2 linked regions of the Algoriphagus sp. Y33 genome follow. The protein of the gene in region 2 interacts with the protein of the main gene of each other region in a pairwise test. Links are inferred from orthologs where the notes say so. Each region holds a gene or a part of one and is shown on either strand. Other genes may lie near its edges. The genes, in order: ID165_RS24940 and ID165_RS12835.

Region 1 (10,348 bases), 2.9 Mb from region 2 along the record:
CATCATCAGATTCCAACAAAAACGGCACTTCACCAAATTCCATTTTCCGCCCTTTGGTAAACGACTGTAAAGGGTAGAAAATACCGGTGTAGGTTGCAGAGCTATAATTCAACATATCTAATCCAACGGAACCTGAAGTATGCACCAAAATGCTATCCTCCGGCAGAATAATCTCATCCGCCAAGTCTAAAATTGCAGAATCTTTCACAGCCATAATAAAAATTTCTGCTTCACTGGCTGAGAAATCCAAGTCATCTTTGGGCTCACCTGCATATACCCGATCTGTGATTTGTTCTGCGCTTTTGATCGTTCGGGCGTAAACTTCCGTAACCACATGTCCCGCATCTTCCAATGCGGGCGCAAGGTGCCAAGCTACATTTCCGGCACCCAGAATAGCAATTTTAAACTTCATGATGGAAGTAAACTATTTTTCCCCAAAAAGAAAAAAACCATCCGAATCTCTCCGAATGGTCTCTTCTATAACTCTATTTTCTACCTTAAATATGCAGTGCTCTATTGTCTGTAGCAGCCAAACAAGCTTCTTTGAATGCTTCTGTGTAAGTCGGGTGTGCATGGGACATTCTGGCGATATCTTCCGCTGAGGCCCGATATTCCATAGCCACCACAGCTTCAGCGATCATATCCGCAGTTCTTGGGCCGATCATATGTACTCCCAGAATCTCATCCGTCTCAGCGTCTGCCAGAACCTTTACCAATCCATCTGTATCCATAGACGCTCTTGCACGTCCGGAAGCCATAAATGGAAACTTCCCCGTTTTGTACTTAATGCCTTTTTCCTTCAGCTGTTCCTCAGTAAAACCTACAGCCGCTACTTCAGGCCAAGTATATACTACACCGGGAATCAGATTGTAATTAATGTGTGGCTTTTGACCTAAAATGGTTTCAGCCACAAATACGCCTTCCTCTTCAGCCTTATGCGCTAGCATGGCACCTTTCACCACATCTCCTATCGCATAGATATTCGGTACATTGGTCTGTAAATGATCATTGACTTCGATCTGACCTCTATCAGTGATCTTCACTCCGGCAGCTTCAGCATTCAAGCCATCAGTGTATGGTTTTCTGCCGATAGAAACCAAGACATAATCCCCTTTCACCTCGATCGTTTCTCCCTTAGAGTCTTCAGCTTTAACAGTAACTTCTTTGCCTTTGGCTTCCACTGCAGTCACTTTATGCTTTAAGAAAAATTCAAAGCCGATTTTTTTCAAGGACTTTTGGAGTTCTTTGCCCATGGTACGATCCATGGTAGGGATAAGCGAATCCATAAATTCAATCACAGAAACCTTTGCTCCCATTCTCGCATAGACAGAACCCAATTCCAAACCAATCACACCACCGCCGATCACAACTAGGTGTTTTGGTATCTCTTTCAGGTTCAACGCTTCAGTAGAGGTGATCACTCTGTCTTTGTCCAGCTTGATGAAAGGCAATGAAGAGGGCTTAGACCCAGTGGCTATGATTATATTTTTACCCTGAATATCGGAAGATGATCCGTCGTTCTTGGTGACTTTCACCGTGGTTTTATCCACGAACGAACCAACTCCCTGATGAACGTCGATTTTATTCTTCTTCATCAGGTACTGAATACCATCTGTGTTTTGCTTTACCACATCATCCTTTCTAGTGATCATCTGTTTCAGATCTACTTTCAGGTTGCTTAGATTTATCCCATGGGTCTTGAACGTATGAGCCGCATTGTGGTAATGCTCAGAGGAATCCAAAAGTGCTTTGGAAGGGATACAGCCTACATTAAGACAGGTACCTCCAAGCGTAGGATATTTTTCGACAATGGCGGTCTTCAACCCTAGCTGTGCGCATCGAATTGCTGCGACATATCCACCCGGACCGGAACCAATTACTATAACGTCATACATGTTTTTAGATTTTAGTAGCAAGTATCGAGTATCAAGACCTCCACTTACTTTAAATTGAAACTTTTATGCATCAAAATAGGAAAGCTTTCCAGTACACTCACTTAATAAGCTACCTACTTGATACTTTGTACTGGTTACTAGATATTTTTTAAACTCCAAACAACAACCTGGTCGGATCTTCAAGCAATTCTTTCACCCTTACCAGAAAGCTCACTGACTCGCGCCCATCGATGATTCGGTGATCGTAAGAAAGGGCCACATACATCATCGGAAGAATGACCACTTCTCCATTCACAGCCATGGGGCGCTGCACGATGTTGTGCATTCCCAGAATGGCTGATTGCGGAGCATTGATAATCGGCGTGGACATCATCGAACCGAAGATACCACCATTTGTCAGGGTGAATGTTCCACCAGTCATCTCCTCGATAGAAAGCTTATTGTCCCTGGCCTTACCGGCTAGTCTTACCACTTCTTTTTCGATCTGGTCAAAACTCATGGCTTCAGCATTTCTGATCACCGGAACCACCAGCCCTTTTGGAGCGGATACAGCAATAGAGATGTCGCAGAAATCATTGAAAACAATCTCATTTCCGTCAATTTTGGCGTTAACGGATGGCCACTCTTGAAGCGCTACACACACCGCTTTGGTGAAGAAGGACATAAATCCAAGCCCCACACCATGTTTCTCTTTGAATTGCTCTTTGAATTTGGATCTTAAATCCATAATTGGCTTCATGTTCACTTCATTGAATGTAGTGAGCATTGCTGTCTCATTTTTCACTGACACCAGCCTTCTGGCAACAGTTTTTCTCAATGAGGACATTTTCTCCCTGCGCTCATTTCTAGATCCTGCAACCGGAGCGGGAGCTGAACTTACAGCAGATTTGCTTTCAGCTTTTGCCTGAGCAGAAGCCGGCTTTTGAGCCGATTGGGCATCTTCTTTTGTAATTCTACCGTCTTTGCCTGTTCCTTTCACAGATTCGGGAGAAACACCTTTTTCAGCCAAAATCTTGGACGCTGCAGGAGAAGCATGTCCTGTAGCATAATTTGTGTTCCCTGAACTGGCTGAAGGTGCCGGAGCAGTCGGAGATTCCGAAGAAGCTACTTCTGTCGGCTCACCTTCTGTTACTTCTATCTTACAGATCATTCCACCGATCTCAAGCACATCACCCTCTTGGGCTACATGGCGAAGAATTCCCGATGCCTCAGCGGGTAATTCAAAAGTCGCTTTATCGGAATCTACTTCCGCGATTATTTCATCCAACTTCACATAATCCCCATCACTTTTTAGCCAATTAGCCAAGGTAACCTCAGTGATGGATTCACCTACGGTAGGAACCACCATCTCCTTCACTTCCCCTGTAGATTTAGTGCCTGATGATTTGGTTTCTTCTTTGGCTTTTTCCGAATCTTCAGCCGACTTACTCTCCGCGGATTTACCCGGAGTTCCAGCCTCATCAATCTCGCAGATCACAGCTCCTATTTCCAACACATCTCCTTCTTGAGCTTTGATTTTAAGTACACCTGCCGCTTCTGCCGGCAACTCAAACGTGGCTTTATCGGATTCCAATTCACATAGAACTTCGTCCATTTGAACCTCGTCTCCATCTTTTTTAAACCATTGGCCGATCGTCACCTCCGTGATGGACTCTCCTACAGCCGGAACTTTAATTTCTTTGCTCATAAGTTTTTCTTTTTTTCCCTTTTATTCTTAAAAAGAGAGGAACAAAATGATACGATTATTTTGGATGTCTTAATCAAAAGAGCTGTAATTATTTCAATTTAAGTGCTTGAGCTATAATACTTTTTTGCTCTTCCACGTGGACTTTATTATAACCCGTCGCAGGAGAAGCACTGGCTTTTCTGGCAATCACTTCCATAGGCAACTCCTTGTAAAGCAGTCTAAGAATATAATTCCAATAGCCCATGTTTGATGGCTCTTCCTGAACCCAAACTATCTCCGCTTCCGGATAACCGGCCAGTACTTCCAACATTTTCTTTTTTGGAAGTGGGTGCAATTGTTCTATTCTAACTAGTGCTACATCTTTTACTTTTTCCTTCTCACGGGCTTCTTCCAAGTCGTAATAGATTTTTCCCGAACAAAGCACAACGCGTTTCACTTCTTTTGCATTCACCGTGGTATCAGGAAGCACTTCCCTGAAGGAACCTTCGGTAAACTCGGAAAGTGGGGAAACTACTTTCGGGTGTCTCAAAAGAGACTTGGGAGACATTACGATACATGGCTTTCTGAATTCCCACGCCAACTGTCGTCTTAGCAAGTGAAAGAAATTCGAAGGCTCCGTTACATTTGCAACTATCGTATTATACTCTGCCGCCAGCTGAAGGAACCTCTCGGGTCGGGCATTGGAATGCTCCGGACCTTGACCTTCATAGCCGTGAGGGAGCAACATTACCAACCCATTCATTTTCTGCCATTTTGATTCCCCGGAAGTGATAAATTGGTCGATCATGGTCTGTGCGCCGTTGGCGAAATCACCAAACTGAGCTTCCCAGATTGTTAATGCATTTGGGTTTGCCATGGCGTATCCATATTCGAAACCCAATACGGCATATTCAGAAAGCAGAGAATTGTAAATGTAAAAGTCCCCTTTTCTGTCCTTCATTTCCTTTAGGGAATTGTAGGCTTTATTGGTATTTGCATCATGAAGTACCGCATGACGGTGAGAGAAGGTACCTCTTTGCACATCTTGACCTGTCAATCGGACTGTCTTTCCCTCCAGAGTCAAAGAACCATAAGCTAGCAGTTCAGCAGCAGCCCAGTTCAAAGTTTTTGATTGGAAAAACATTTCCTTGCGCTGTTTCAGCTGCGCCTCTATTTGCTTCAATGGCTTGAACCCTTTCGGGATCACGGTAAGTGCTTCAGCAACTTTTTCGATCAACTCTTGACTAATCCCGGTTTCCGGAGATTGATCAAAGTCTTCCGGCTTGGATCTTCTCAAATTGCTCCACTCCTGCTCAAAGCGGGTAGCCTGATAAGGAAGCGGCTTTTCCTTCACCAAATTCAGACGATCCTGTAATAATTGTCTGAATTCCTCATCCATTTGCGAAGCCAATTTTGCCTCCACATCACCACGCTCTGCCAATCGTTTCACGTAAATCTCTCTTGGATTCGGATGCTTGGAAATGATATTATAGAGTTCCGGCTGCGTGAATTTCGGCTCATCAGATTCGTTGTGTCCATGACGTCTGTAGCAAACCATATCCACAAAAATATCACGGCTAAACTTCTGCCTGAATTCCGCTGCAAGTTTGGCAGCAAATACTACAGCCTCCGCATTATCACCATTCACATGGATTACCGGGGCATCGATGATTTTAGCTACATCAGTACAGTAGATAGAAGATCGTGCATCGTCAAAATCCGTTGTAAACCCTACTTGGTTATTAATCACAAAGTGGATAGTACCACCCGTATTATATCCTTTCAGGCTCTCCATCTGAGTCACTTCATAAACAATGCCTTGTCCCGCGACAGCTGCATCTCCGTGAATCAAAATAGGAAGCACTTTCGAAACGTCACCTTTGTATTCAGAATCGATTTTTGCGCGAAGGAAACCCTCTACCACTGGATCCACTGCCTCCAAGTGAGAAGGGTTTGGAGCCAATTTCAAGTGAACCTTGTTTTCTGAATGTGTAACAATATCGCTGGAATAGCCCATGTGGTACTTCACATCGCCGTCACCCATAGTCAAATCCGGCTTTGCCGTCCCTTCGAATTCAGAAAAAATCTGTTCGTAGGTTTTGCCCATAATATTAGCCAGCACATTCAGACGCCCCCGATGGGCCATCCCAATCATTACTTCCCTCACCCCCAACAGGGAAGAAGTATTGATCAAAGCATCCAAAAATGGGATAGTACTTTCCCCTCCTTCAAGAGAGAAGCGCTTCTGACCAAGGTATTTGGTATGCAAAAAGTTCTCAAAAACCACTGCCTGGTTTAACTTCGACAGAATCCTCTTTTTCTCTTCGTGAGTAGGATTAAAAGCCAAAGCTTCTTTTTCGACTTTGGTTTTAAACCAATCCAACATCTCAGGATCACGTATATATAAGTATTCAAATCCCACTGATCCTTCATAAATAGACTTCAGTGAATCCAATATCTTTGACAATTTGGCATTTCCGATTCCAATCTCATTTCCAGCTTGGAATTCCATATTCATGTCCTCTGGGCCTAAACCAAAATCCTGAGGGTCAATTAATGCTTTTCTATCCCTACGTTCCCGTACAGGGTTGGTCTTCGATCTCAAGTGAGCTCTGGAGCGATACGCATGTATCAAAGCTCTAACCTTAATTTCCTTTGGCAACTGCTCCATGTCCATGATGGTGCCAGGAGTGGCCAATGCTCCATTCTTAGCAGGAACAACAGCCTTCCCATTTGATGAAGCCATGTTTTCTCCATCACCATAATTGGTCAGCGCAAAGTCAAAGCCGTCGAAAAATTCTTTCCAGCTTAGGTCGATTGATTCTGGGTCACTCTTATAAGAAGAGTAAAGCTCATCGATGTAGGACACGTGAGCATTAGCGATATAAGAAAACTTATCCATATTTAATTCTTAAAGAAGAATTCAAAGCTAAGCCCTTAATTCAACAATAAAAAACTGCTTATTTGCCTTACCGAATACTTACTCATCCTTAAAAGATAAATTATGTGAAAAATCCTTAAACTGAACAATAAAACTGTGGTATTGCCTATAGAAACTCCAAAGCCCTGTAAATAAGATTCAAGCTCCCTCACGAAATAGGCGAACACTAACTCCTTTCGTAAAAAGTACATGCCTAAAGGAACTTGACGCTAGATTCACTTCAGGTATACCAAAACACTGTTGCCCGAGAATTGTTTGGTCCTAAACAAGAATGAAAGTAAACCTCAGAGCCATACCTCAGAATATCACACTGACGCTTAGAAAGATGCGGTTATCACTCCAATACTAACACCCCTCAATGAACATTCTACCGTATCCACATTTCAATTACGCCCTTTAATCTAAAATAGGCTTTAATAGAAAAAGGCAGCGCCCTTCAGCGCTGCCGATTAAATCATACTATCATTTCAATATAGCCTTACTCACATTCCACATCTACAAAATACTGAAACGGAGAATCATAAAATGGGGCTCCCGCAATATTCCCGGACACATTTCCTCTATTGAATGACCTTCCAAATTTATCAGTCAAGTTCAAGCTGAATTCAAAGACATCATCGCAGGCTACATAGTCATTAGTCATTCCGATAGCAGCCAACGCCTCAGCTGCCGTAATCACAAAGCTAGTTCTCAGGAATCTAGATTCATCATTTGGACTAAAATCAGAAAGCTGTAGCGTTTTAATCAATACAGGAGCTGCTGAAGGGGTATATTCCAAGCCCACATCAGGAATCAATCTTCGGTGCTGAACCATGATCTCTACCGTCTCTACGGTAGCACCGTCTTCTATATCTACCGCCTCAAGTGTGAGTGCAAATGTGGAGTTTTCCAGATCACCAAGATCAAAATCTACACTTGTTCTGTCAATTGTCCTTAAATACGCCCCTGTATCAAATTCAGAGTAAGGGATATTCGGATCCACAAAATCACGACAGGAACTTAGTAGCAGCGTAGCGCATAACAAGACTCCCAAATTATATTTTATCATTTTCATAGTGTATCAATTTTAGTGATTAGTAAATCCAAGCATTGCCGGCTGGATTTGTATCCCAGAACACCTGTGCACCCAAACTGGATTTCTGAACAGCATTGTTATTTGTAACCATGTAGTTATTAGGGTATAAGAATGAGCGGGGAAATAATCCTGGATCTTCTTCAAGTCCCGGCTGCATGCCTTGCGGCTGGCCAGTCCTCTTGTATAGGTTTAGAGACTCTACTCCGTTACCAAACAATGACAACCAGTATTCGCGGCCAATGATGTACATTTTATTTGAAGCAACATCGTATTCATTGCCCACGTAAGTAAGATAAGAAGCAACCTCCGCAGAAATATTACGGTTTTGGCTGGCATAGAAATCCGATACATTAGCGGATTCCCTGGAAGAAGCAGCAAAATCAGTCACAAAATCCATGTGCTTCTCCACCGCAGAAAGCATGTAAGATTTAGCAGCGGCAGCATCTGCATTAAGAGTCAAAGCTGCCTCAGCCAGCATAAAATCAACGTAAGCAGCCAGCATAATAGGATATAGACCTGCGCCTTGAGCCCCCAACGAAGGATTGTTTGTAGGAGCACCGGAATCGTTATCAAATCTACCACCTGCAGGATACAAGCCCCACACTGTTCTTTTCAACCCATCCGGCGGTACACCGTCTGGATCTAGGTGATCACGACCCCAGTAACCTCTTTTACCCGGAAGACAGTAGATGAAATTACCCACTAAATATTGAGGAGGCGCAATCTGAGTAATACATTCGATTTCATCAGGATTGGTAGAGTTTACCGTTACCTGACGGTACCAATAGTACCTAGCTCTTGGGTCATCAAACCCCTTAGCCTCAGTCATATGCCACATGTAATAGGTAGAGTGATAAGTACCTCCACCTGAGGTATATGAGCCGGTAAAGCTTGGATGTCTTGAGTCAGGGTTAGCATTTGAGGTGCCAAATCTGAATACGAAATCATCGCCCCCTTTAAGCATATTACCCTCTGCAACCAAAGCACTGATCCCCGCAGTAGATGCAGCCTGATTCACCAACTTAGTATTGATGTAATATCTCAACTTTAACGTATTCACCAGTCTAATCCATTTCGCATAATCTCTACCGTAATAATAATCATTTAGCGGAGTAGTATCCATGGAGGTAGTGGCCGTAAAATGTACAGCAGCTTCATTCAAGGCCATAAATGCAGCTTCATAAACCGAAGCACCAGGGTCTACCTTTGGAAAGTAATTTAAAGGATCAAGTGCCTCACTCAATGGAACATCACCATATGAGTCCACTAGATTAAAAAGCACCATTGCTTTTATTGTTTTTGCAATGCCCAGATGCCTTTGGTAGTTTAACTCCTCTGCCAATGGCACTAGAAAGTTAATATCCGCCAGGATATTTGCATAGGAATTAGACCACCAACCATTTGTCGACTGTGGCGTATAGGCACTTTCGTATTGAGCACTTCCCTGATTGACAATTCGGGTCAAGCTCATACCTGTGTTACTCAATGCATTATAGAAATCCTTATAATCCAACTGAATACGATTCAGCAGAAAATTAGGAGACGCTAATGTTGGTGTTACTTTGTTAGGATCATCCAATAGATCAAGCTCACAGGAAGAAACCAAAAGCAACATTACTGCGCAGATGAGACTATATATATATCTTTTCATTTTAGTATCTGTTTTTGGTATTTAGAATGTAAGTGTTACAGTTCCGCCAAATCTTCTGGAGCTTGGACCGGTTACGAAATCAAAACCAAGACCATTACCAACACCTGTCCCCAGTACATCTGTATCAAAATTCATGTTTGGAGGAAAATTAAGCGCCTTAAACCACAAGTTTGTTCCACTGACTGCCACTGAAGCTCTTTTGAAAGGTGTCTTTGCAATCAAGCCCTTTGGCAATTCATACCCCAAAGAAACCTCACGAAGCCGGATGGTGGAGCCGTCAAAAAGGTTAGGCTCATTGGTTCTACCCTGATAACCTGAGAAAAAGTAATCAGAAGCACTTATCTGAATATCGTTTTTAATGTAGCGCGGAGTACCGTCTTCATTTACACCGTCCTGTCTCACACCGGGCATGATGAACGCAAGTTCTCTGTCTGCAACAGGATCCTTAGTCACCCCTCTGGCTAATGTAGATGTCACAGTGGTGGAATAAATATCTCCCTTGTGCCTGTACTCCATCATCGCAGTCAAACTAAATCCTTTGAAAGAAACAGTGTTGATCCAAGAACCCGTCCATTTAGGATTAGGATCACCGATTATTTTCACATTTGGATCAGCCTGGTATATCCCATCAGATAGTACAATAGGATTGCCATCCGGATCTCTGGCAAAGCCTGTTCCTTTGATAACGTTGAAAGGTTCACCCGGAATCGCAAAGTTACCCAGTGCAGTGCCACCCGAAACAACAACCTCAGTTAATCCGGCACCCAATTCTGTAGTAACCGATCTGTATAAACTCCAGTTTACGATAGAGTTCCAAGTAAACCCGGATGCTGTAGAAACAGGATTCACGTTAGCCTGAAATTCAACACCTCTAGTTCTGATATTACCAATATTGATAAGCGTTGTGGTAAAACCAGTAGCAGGATCAATAGGCGAATCCGTGATCAAATCATTGGTGTTTTTCTCAAACAATGAGATATCAAAGTTTAATTTCCCGTTGAACATCGCTGCTTCTACACCAAACTCCAGTTCTTCAATCAATTCAGGTTTTAGGTTTGAATTTCCCAACTGGTTTGAAACAGAGTGGGTCTGGGTCACGGAACCGTCCCTCGCAAATGCT
Region 2 (9,926 bases):
TGTCTATGGTACCATCAGCAAATACCACATCCGGTTCCACTCGCATATTGGCTATATTGACACCATTGGCACGGATAAATCTTAAATCAAAAAAACGGAATTCATTGCCTGCATCGAATGTATTTCCCCCATCAAAGGATTCGTATCGTAGTATCTTCGAACTCTCATTCATAAATGTAGGCTTAGCCAAAAACTTCGCATTATCCCAGCGTTGATTTTGACGAACAAGTATTTTGAGCTGCTCTTGGGGATTAATCACTTCTCCGGCAGAATAATTCACATTGAGATTAATCTGCTGAGAATTCCTGCGGTCAGCCGTTTGGGATGGAGGAACTATTTCCGCCCCTACTTTGAAAATCTCCTCATAAACCATAAATCTCTTGGTCAAAATCACATCTGATTCATCGCGCTGCCGATATACTTTCACGATATAATTTCCTGACTTAGTGACATCAGGAAGTTCGAATCGGTAATGGATGTAAGGAATACGCGTATTGACCGAATACTCGTACTGCTGAACATTAAACTCATTGAAGGTTGGCAAAAAATCATTGTCTTTCAATTGCGATTTCTTCCAGTCTGCATCACAATGAATCAATTTGGCAGTGTATAATTCGGGATCAAAAGCAAGATCATCAAATAAGAGCATGAGCGGATTACCTGACCGAAGCGGAACTACCGGTGCATCAATAGAGGCATCAAAAGTGGTTCCTTCAGGGAATAATCTAACAGACTGGACGTGATCTTTGTATATCTTGTCTTCCAATTGCTGCGCAACAAGCTGCAAAGCAGCTGAACCGCACAGCAAAAAACTTAAAAAAAGGGATTTGGTCTTCATCCTGAAAAATAGGCAAAATGAAGACCAAATCTAAAATTCTCTAGGAAAGGACTTCCTGCAATGTGGAAATTCTATCTACCAAAGTCTCCCATTGCTCATTAGAAGCTTGAAGTTTAGCCTGAATTCCTTGATAAGTCTCCTGAATTTCCTGGGCTTCTTCCTCTCTGGAATAGAGTTCGGGATCTGCCATTTTACGCTCCAGCCCCAATTTTTTATCTTCTAATTTCTCAACTTCCTTTTCCACCTGCGCCAATTCCTCCTCAAGCTTACGAAGATCTTTTTTGGCTTGCTGTACCTCAGGATTATTTACATGCACCTTGGGCTTCGTCTGTTCCTTTTTTTCCGGCTTTTGAACCGCCTGCGCAGGTGCCGGAACTTGCTTTTCACGCCAAGCTTCGTATTCGGCATAAGTCCCCAAATATTCTTTGATCTCATAGTTCTCTATGTACCAAATCTTATTAGCCACACCTCTGATGAAATGTCTGTCATGGGAAACAGTCACGAATGTTCCTTCGTACTGCTGAAGTGCTTGAATCAGGATATTCACAGACTGAAAATCCAAGTGGTTGGTAGGTTCATCAAGCAACAGAAAATTAGATTCTGATATCAATGTTTTTGCCAAGGCAACCCGGGATTTTTCACCGCCCGATAACACTTTGATTTTTTTGAATACTTCCTCGTTGGTAAATAAGAAACACCCCAAAACTCCACGAAGCTCCATTTCAGATTTTGCACTGCCCGCTTGAGCCATTTCCTGGATGATCTCATTATCCAGTGTCAAGGCCTCAAGTTGATGCTGTGCAAAGAATGATTTGATGACATTATAGCCCTCTGTTCTTCCTTTTATATCTTTTTCAGAACCATCGATGATTCTAAGCAAGGTTGATTTTCCCTTTCCATTCGCTCCTATAAGTGCTATTTTATCCCCACGCTCGATTCGGGCGGTAGTATTTTTAAGAATCACATTATCACCGTATGCTTTGGAGATATTGTCCAGGATAACCACATCACGACCGGATTGCTTGGAAAATTTAAATTTGAAATTCACCGATACCTCATCATTCACCACTTCATGTACCCGATCCAGTCTATCCAGTGCTTTGATTCTAGACTGAACCTGATTGGACTTGGTCGCTTTTGCCCGGAACCGCTCGATAAACTTCTCCGTCTGCTTGATCATCTGCTGCTGATTCTCATAGGCATTCTGCTGGATTTCCATCCGTTCCTTTTTTTCTTCCTTGTAGAAAGAATAATTGCCGGAATACAGTGTCAGGGTATTGCTTGCAACTTCCACAGTGCTACTGATGCAGTTATCCAAAAAAGTCTGATCGTGGGAGACTACGATTACCGCACCCTCATAGTTTTTCATGTAGTTTTCCACCCATTCGATGGATGGAAGATCCAGATGGTTGGTAGGCTCATCAAGCATAAGCAAAGATGGCTTTTCCAGCAAAAGTTTCGCCAGCATCACACGCATTCTCCATCCTCCGGAAAAAGTTCGCAGCGGCTTTTCCAGATCTGCAGATTTAAAACCTATTCCTTCCAATACTTCCTCAGCCTTGGCTTTGATCGTATAGCCTTCGTTTGCCTCAAATCTTTCCTGAAGAAATGCCAATCTATTGATAATCTCGTCGGAATAATCCATTTCCATCTTTTTCAGGATTGCATCGATTTCATCCTGGAGTGCCAATGTTTCCTTGAAAGCAGCCAGTGCCACATTCAAGATACTATCGTCTGATTGATAGGACAGCAAGTCCTGATTCAAAAATCCTATGGTACAATCTTTTGCCTTCTGCACCTCTCCGGAGCTTGGCTGATAATCCCCATTGATTATTTTCAACAGGGTTGATTTTCCAGTGCCGTTCTGACCTACTAGACCAATCTTGTCTTTAGGTTTAATATGTAAATTGGCGTTTTCATAAAGTGGACGTCCGCCGATGAAGTAAGAGAGATTGCTAATCGAAAGCATAATTTTATTTTCAACTGATTAATATTCAGTATATTACAGACTAAAGTTTAAATGAAGTCATATAAAATAGTTTATCCACCTATCCCCATGCCCCATTTTTGACAAAAAAACCGGATAATTCTCCTAGTTTTTGAAGCTGCAAAGGTACTGGTAAGTAAAAGAAAAGCCAACTTTATAAATCTAGCGTTTAAGTATGGGTTTCTTTTCTGAGTCGACCTACCTCCTGCAGCCATGTCAGCAGGAACTAATTGAAGGCTTTCGGGTAAAACAACCATTCCCCCACTCATCCCCTTTCAATCCCAAACATTCTGAATGTTTGTTATCTTTAACTATCAAAGAAACTCCCAATCATGAACTATTTCTCCAAAACCACACTCACTCTGGGAATAGGAATGTCGCTATTCACCTTCGGCTGCAAGCAAAATCAAAAATCTGAAAATCAAACTTTTAAGACTCCTGACAGTGTTAATAAGGAAGCGATCAGTGATGCCAAAGCTGATGTAAAACTTGATAAAATTAAGCTTCCCCAAAATTTCAAAATTGAAGTATGGGCTGCCGCTATTCCAAATGCGAGACAGCTGGCAATATCAGAAGATGGAATTGTATTCGTGGGAAATCGCCAAGAAGACAAGGTCTATGCAGTAATTGATGAAGATGGTGACGGGAAAGCTGATACCAAATTTACATTAGCCGAAGGTCTAAACATGCCAAATGGAGTAGCCTATAAGGACGGGGATCTCTACGTGGCCGAAGTAAACCGGATCATTCGATTCAAAGACATCAAGAACAACCTGGGCAATCCTACTTATGAAGTAGTGTATGACGACTATCCTACAGAAACGCATCACGGTTGGAAATTCATAGCTTTTGGCCCGGACGGAAAACTGTATGTGCCTGTAGGGGCACCTTGCAATATTTGCGAGCCGGAGAAGGAAATCTTTGCCTCCATCACTAGACTGGATGTGGATTCGCCAACCCCAACTCCGGAAGTCTACGTGCATGGCGTAAGAAATTCAGTGGGTTTCGACTGGGATCCCAAGACGGGTGACATGTGGTTTACCGATAATGGACGTGATATGATGGGTGACGATGTCCCCAACTGTGAACTGAATCATATTGCAGAAGCAGGTCAACATTTCGGTTATCCATACTGGCATGAAGGAACGGTAAAAGATCCTGAATTTGGAGGTAAAGGCGGACCGGCAAGTGATTACTTAGCACCTTCTGCAAAATTAGGGGCACATGTAGCCCCGTTGGGAATGAGATTCTATAAAGGCGACATGTTCCCCTCCGAATATAAAAACCGAATAGTCGTAGCCAAACACGGATCCTGGAACAGAAGTAAAAAGTCCGGCTATGTCCTCAGCTCACTCAAGGTGGAAAGTTCTAGTGCATCTGACGAGATGGAGTTCGTTTCGGGATGGTTGGATGAGGAAGCCCAAGAAGCTTGGGGACGTCCGGTAGATGTGCAGGAGATGAAAGACGGGAGCCTGTTGATCTCAGACGATATGGCCGGTGTGATCTATCGGGTTACTTATTCAGAGAATTAATTCGGATAAAAAAGGGAGGCAAGACAGCTTCCCTTTTTAACTTCTGAGTAGTTTAGGCTTATTGAGTCACTATCGCCTACATTGTATTATTTAATCCCATTGAATTTCAAGATTTCTAAAATGTAATGGTGCTGTCCCTCTTCCCGGGGAAGGCCTGTAGATGTAAGGGATAAAAGCTTTTATAACCGACATCCCCGGATCCCTAGGAATTCCTTCAAATTCAATTGTAAACTTTACAGGAACATCATTGGGTAAGTTAGCAATCATAATCCCATAATTGGAAAAATTCATGTTCTTGGCTTTATAGACGTTTCCCCTTGGATCAACAATTTCTGCAGAAGCCAACTGAAGCTTACGGTCTAATCCGGTATTTGACACAATGCCCTCAATAGTAATTTTACCTGATGCTTCATTCCCATTCACAGATGTTAGCTTAAACTCAAAATCTTCTTCCTTTGCTGTTAGCTTTGAATTCATTAACCTCAATGTCTCTTTCAAGTAAATTATCTCTTTCTCAAGCTCCTCCACCTTTTTATCGAGATCTATGATTTGAGAATTAAGACCCGTAATTTCATTCTTCTGCTTTTCTACAATACCCTCAAATTCTAAAAGTTTCGCGGTTTTGTTTTCCACTTCATCAATAAGCTCCACGTTTCTATTCTGCAATTCTTCTATAGCCTGACCGCTCACGCTTTCCCAAAGAAAAATCATCATAAACAATAAACAAGTTGTAATCTTCATAGTATATTAAAATTTGGTTTTCCACTCTGGCCTTAAAAAAACAGCTTCTTTCTGAAACAAAACCTGATAAGTACATCTTCAAATCAATTTTGGACGGATATATCGCTATACCACCAAAGGAAAAAATCCTCTCTAGTTTTATTAAAGAAATAGTCGATTTAACAGGCTTTCAACAAATTAAAAAAAACATTTGAAACGACACACCTAAGAAACTCTTATTTTAATATTATGTATATCCGCTTTTCTGCCAGTAAAGAGACTAAAGCATTATAGGATTTGGAAAACACTAGCGCCGAGGCCACTTCGGTCTTCTCTCATCGGTCTTCCTGCCGTTACACCAAAAAAAATGAGGCTGCTGGCATCATTGCGGATAATCATATTTAATATTAAATAAAAGTATCCTTCAAAACCCCAACAGCATCAAAAACCTTCGTTAGTCCTTTTTTAACCCAACCACTCCGGCTTGGTAGTCACCACTTCGGCCTGAAGTTGATTCAGTAGATTATACAATCCAAAATAAGTTCTGTTCACATACAACCCATGCCTAGAGCCCCGCGCCTGATTGGATTTTTTGAACAGCTTGTCATTCGAAACCCTGTCCCCCAATTCGAAAATCTTCTCAAAGAACCCGTCATCAGAAAAGTCAAACTTGTCTGCATGAAAAGGCTTGCCCAGCAGGGAAATCATTTCCTTAAATACAGATTTGAAATACTGTTGTTCCTCCTGAGAATCTCTATCCGAAATAAATTCCAAGTCAAAAAACACCTGATCCAGATCATTGCTATTGATCAGCAGATCCTTTTTGATCAAGGCAAAATAACCCTGGTAGAAGTCCTCAGGAATTACTTTCACACAACCAAAGTCAATTATTCCCAATTGATCGTTTTTCTGAATTATGAAATTCCCCGGATGCGGATCGGCATGAACCTGCTTGAGATTATGAACCTGATGATGGTAAAAGTCCCAAAGAGCCTGTCCAATCTGATTTCTGGATTGCTGACTTGGATTGGTCTCCAGCCATTCCTTCATATGTGCACCATCGATCCAGTCCATCGTGATGATCCGTTCTGCACTCAATTCATCGTAGTACGTTGGAAATTTCAAATTGGGAATATGACTACACTCGCCGGAAATCTCTCTGGATCTCTTCACCTCCAGTACATAATCCGTTTCTTCCAACAGCTTCTCCTCCACTTCCTCCATGTAATGGTCCAACTCCTTCTCATTCATATTGAGCAAGCGTAACGCAAATGGACGAACAAGCTTCAAATCCGAACTGACCGAATCGGCAATGCCGGGATATTGGATTTTGACTGCTAACTTTTTATTACCCAATGTAGCCTGATGCACCTGACCAATCGAAGCCGCATTCACTGCCGATCTAGTGAAGGTATCGAAGATCTGATCAGGAATTTTCCCAAAGTACTTCTGGAATGTTTTTACCACCAGCGGGTAAGATAAGGGTGGGGCGGAATACTGTGCCATCGTAAACTTATCCTGATAGGCTCGGGGCATCAGATTTTTGTCCATAGACATCATCTGAGCCACTTTCAGTGCAGAACCTTTGAGCTGACTCAGGGAATTGTAAATATCCGAAGCATTATTTTGGTGGAGCTCTTCCCTATCCATCGAGGGATTCACCATTTTTTTGGCATAATGCTTCACATAGTTCCCTCCGACTTTTGCTCCAGTGGAGATGAATTTGGCAGCACGCTGTACTTTTGAGACAGGGATTGCCTGTTGCTCGTTTAAGTTGTCTGTCATAAGTTATTTAGACTGGTACATGAACTTCGCAAAATCCAAAAATGAATCCAGTGCACTTTTGCCCATCAGATCAAAGCCCAAATTCACGGATTTCTCTATCGCTGCATCAGTCTTCTCAAATCTTGGAGATGTGTCGTCTAACCAGTATCTAAACACAAATCCTACCTGAATCCATAGTGCTTCATCGTATCGATCAGAAATCACCGGTCGGGTAGCAATTTCTTGCGTCTCCTTGCCCTCCAAAATTATTTCATTGGCAAAAGCTTTAAACTTTTCCTTGAACTCAGCAGATTCCTTCGGTAAGGTGGCAAAGGATTTTACTTTACTCATATAGAGACTGAGCAAATAGGATCTGTTTTTTTTCAGAACCTCAATCCATGTGAATAGAAAGCTTAGAAATTTTTCTCTTGCCGAATACCCTTCAAACACTCCCTGTTTATCGATCTCAGCAAGTGTTTCCTCAAAAATATCAACAAGAATGGTGGATTTGATCGACTCGAAAGAGGTAAAATAAGCATAGAACTCCTCCTCTTTCATTTTCAAGTCCTTTGCAAACTTGAACACAGATTTTGGCAAATCACCATGCTCGAGCACATAATTTTTAAACCCTTCCAGAATCAGTTTTCTATAATCTTTTTTGGTCGTTTTCTTAACAGTGGTAGTTTCCATAGTGTCTTTTTGTATTCAAAGACTTAACTGTCAATGGGCGCAACAGGTTTAGAAAAACATAAAAAACTTATAATTATCCGCAATGATGCCAGTAGCATGATTTTCTTCGGTTTGCTTGCCGGAAGACTCCTGCCCGACGGCAGGCGGGAAAGACAGGTGACCCGCCACGGCGGCCAGGCCTAAGTAGTCCCGATGGCTATCGGAATTGCCAAATCCTATATTGCTTTTGTCTCTTTACTGGCAGACAAGCGGATAAACATAAAAACTTAATGATTATTCGAAATGGTTAAATATCACTACTTACAGTTTAGGAAAAACGAAGGCTCTTATCTTGAAATCCTGATTCCGGCAAAGCTGACGCATAACTTGGCAATACATCCGAAATTATAAATTGCGCCCTTTGCGTAATACGCTTTGGCCTTTATGGTTAAAAAAACCGAAGTAGCTAGCTTCGGTTTAAAAATTCAGAATCCTTAGTTAGTCCTTTACTTTCTCAATCACCAAGTTATGATTGGTGTAAATACAGATGTCGGCTGCTATGTTCAGGCTTTCTCTTACCATTTCTTCAGCACTCATGTGAGGAGCAAACTGCTTCATGGCTCTTGCTGCTGACTGGGCATACATACTTCCCGATCCGATAGTGGCTATCTCCATATCCGGTTCGATCACATCTCCATTTCCTGAAATAATCAAAATATCGTCCTTGTCAGCAACAATCATCATAGCTTCCAACTTAGAAAGCATACGATCTGTTCTCCACTCCTTCGCAAGCTCCACGGCGGAACGCTTCATATTATTACCAAAAGCTCCGAGCTTCTCTTCGAATTTTTCTAAGAGCGTAAATGCATCAGCGGTAGAACCTGCAAATCCTGTAACGATCTTGCCACCTTGCAATACCCTCAATTTCTTTACACTACTTTTAGCTACTGTATTTCCCAAAGTCGCCTGCCCATCTGCGCCTATCACTACCTCTCCATTCTGGCGGATCGCAACTACGGTTGTTGATTTAATTTTTGTCATGTGATTGGTTATTGTGTGATGCATACTTACCAATAAACGTACAAAAAGCAAAAAGTCCTGAAATCAGGACTTTTTGGCAGTTTATTGTTTTCTTAAACCAGTATTCTGACCGGATCTTCGAGTAAACTTTTCAGTGTAATCAAGAATGCAGATCCCACTGATCCATCCACGACTCTATGATCGCAAGACAAAGTCACCTTCATCAAGTTGCCAATCTTCATCTCTCCATCCTTTACGATTACAGTTTCTTTGATCCCGCCAACAGCAAGGATACATGCATCCGGCGGATTGATGATGGCGGTGAATTCGTCGATTCCGAACATTCCCAAGTTAGAGATTGTGAAGGTATTTCCTTCCCAATCCTTAGGTTGCAATTCTTTATTTTTCGCCTTTCCTCCCAAACTTTTCGCCTGGGTAGAAATTTGGGAAAGTGAAAGACTGTCAGCAAATCGGATGACAGGAACCAACAATCCCTCTTCCACTGCTACTGCCATACCTATGTGGATGTGGTCATTGTATCTGATTTTATCACCTAACCAGCTAGAGTTTACTTTAGGATGCTGGCGTAGAGCTGCTGCTGCTGCCTTGATTACCATATCATTAAAGGAAATCTTCACCGGAGCGATTTCATTCATGCTTTTTCTAGCTTCTATAGCCTTGTCCATGTTAATTTCCATGGTCAGATAGAAGTGTGGTGCTCCAAACTTACTTTCTGCAAGTCTTTTTGCTATCACTTTCCTCATCTGGGAAACCTTCTCTTCTTTGAAGCTTTCTACCCCTACAGCAGGAGCAGCAGTACCTACGGCATCACCACCCTGTGGAGCTGCAGCAGGAACAAAGTTTTCCACATCCCTCTTCACCACTCTTCCGCCTTCACCCGAACCATTCAGTGTACGGATATCTATTCCTTTATCTTCAGCCATCTTCTTGGCCAAAGGAGATGCTTTCAATCGATCCCCCTCAGCAGTGGCTGACGGCGCACTACTTCCTGTAGATTTAGCTTCGGTCTTTGGAGCTTCTTCTTTGGCAGGCGCTACTTTTTCTTCCGCAGGGGCTCCAGAAGATTCTGATTTTTGAGCTTTCAAAAGAGTCTCAAAATCCGCACCCTTTTCACCAATCACTGCGATCACCCCATCTACAGGCACACTGTCACCCGCTTCTACTCCAATGTAAAGCAAGGTACCGTCATCATAGGACTCAAGCTCCATAGTAGCTTTGTCAGTTTCCACCTCAGCGATGATCTCACCGGATTTTACATCATCACCTACTTTCTTCAGCCATGAAGCAATCGTTCCCTCTTGCATGGTGTCAGACATCTTAGGCATGGTAATCACGGTGGCATTGATGTTTGATACATCAATCTTCTCTGCAGGAG

Evidence for each region.
Region 1: the proteins of ID165_RS12835 (region 2) and ID165_RS24940 interact in binary tests that used the Escherichia coli proteins (3 or more experiments, as listed by UniProt). The link is inferred for Algoriphagus sp. Y33 from one-to-one orthologs.

Annotation. Positions count from the first base shown.
Region 1 is NZ_CP061947.1:6,041,491-6,051,838, reverse strand. What follows is about bases 3,471-6,766. They hold ID165_RS24940 (2-oxoglutarate dehydrogenase E1 component), read right to left. Parts: upstream 6,464-6,766; coding sequence 3,671-6,463; downstream 3,471-3,670. Other genes in these bases: odhB (2-oxoglutarate dehydrogenase complex dihydrolipoyllysine-residue succinyltransferase), read right to left, coding at 3,471-3,582. Also shown: ID165_RS24955 (Rossmann-like and DUF2520 domain-containing protein), read right to left, coding at 1-412; lpdA (dihydrolipoyl dehydrogenase), read right to left, coding at 498-1,895; more of odhB, read right to left, coding at 2,044-3,470; ID165_RS24935 (hypothetical protein), read right to left, coding at 6,981-7,556; ID165_RS24930 (SusD/RagB family nutrient-binding outer membrane lipoprotein), read right to left, coding at 7,576-9,228; ID165_RS24925 (SusC/RagA family TonB-linked outer membrane protein), read right to left, coding at 9,250-10,348. UniProt on the Escherichia coli protein: E1 component of the 2-oxoglutarate dehydrogenase (OGDH) complex which catalyzes the decarboxylation of 2-oxoglutarate, the first step in the conversion of 2-oxoglutarate to succinyl-CoA and CO(2).
Region 2 is NZ_CP061947.1:3,187,186-3,197,111, forward strand. Bases 344-3,217 are described here. They hold ID165_RS12835 (ABC-F family ATP-binding cassette domain-containing protein), read right to left. Parts: upstream 2,808-3,217; coding sequence 879-2,807; downstream 344-878. Other genes in these bases: ID165_RS12830 (type IX secretion system plug protein domain-containing protein), read right to left, coding at 344-838; ID165_RS12840 (sorbosone dehydrogenase family protein), read left to right, coding at 3,158-3,217. Also shown: more of ID165_RS12830, read right to left, coding at 1-343; more of ID165_RS12840, read left to right, coding at 3,218-4,357; ID165_RS12845 (hypothetical protein), read right to left, coding at 4,448-5,023; ID165_RS12850 (AarF/ABC1/UbiB kinase family protein), read right to left, coding at 5,543-6,862; ID165_RS12855 (TetR family transcriptional regulator C-terminal domain-containing protein), read right to left, coding at 6,866-7,531; ID165_RS12860 (hypothetical protein), read left to right, coding at 7,565-7,714; ATP-dependent protease subunit HslV, read right to left, coding at 8,009-8,551; ID165_RS12870 (pyruvate dehydrogenase complex dihydrolipoamide acetyltransferase), read right to left, coding at 8,644-9,926. UniProt on the Escherichia coli protein: Genetic data indicate it may be involved in ribosome assembly or function.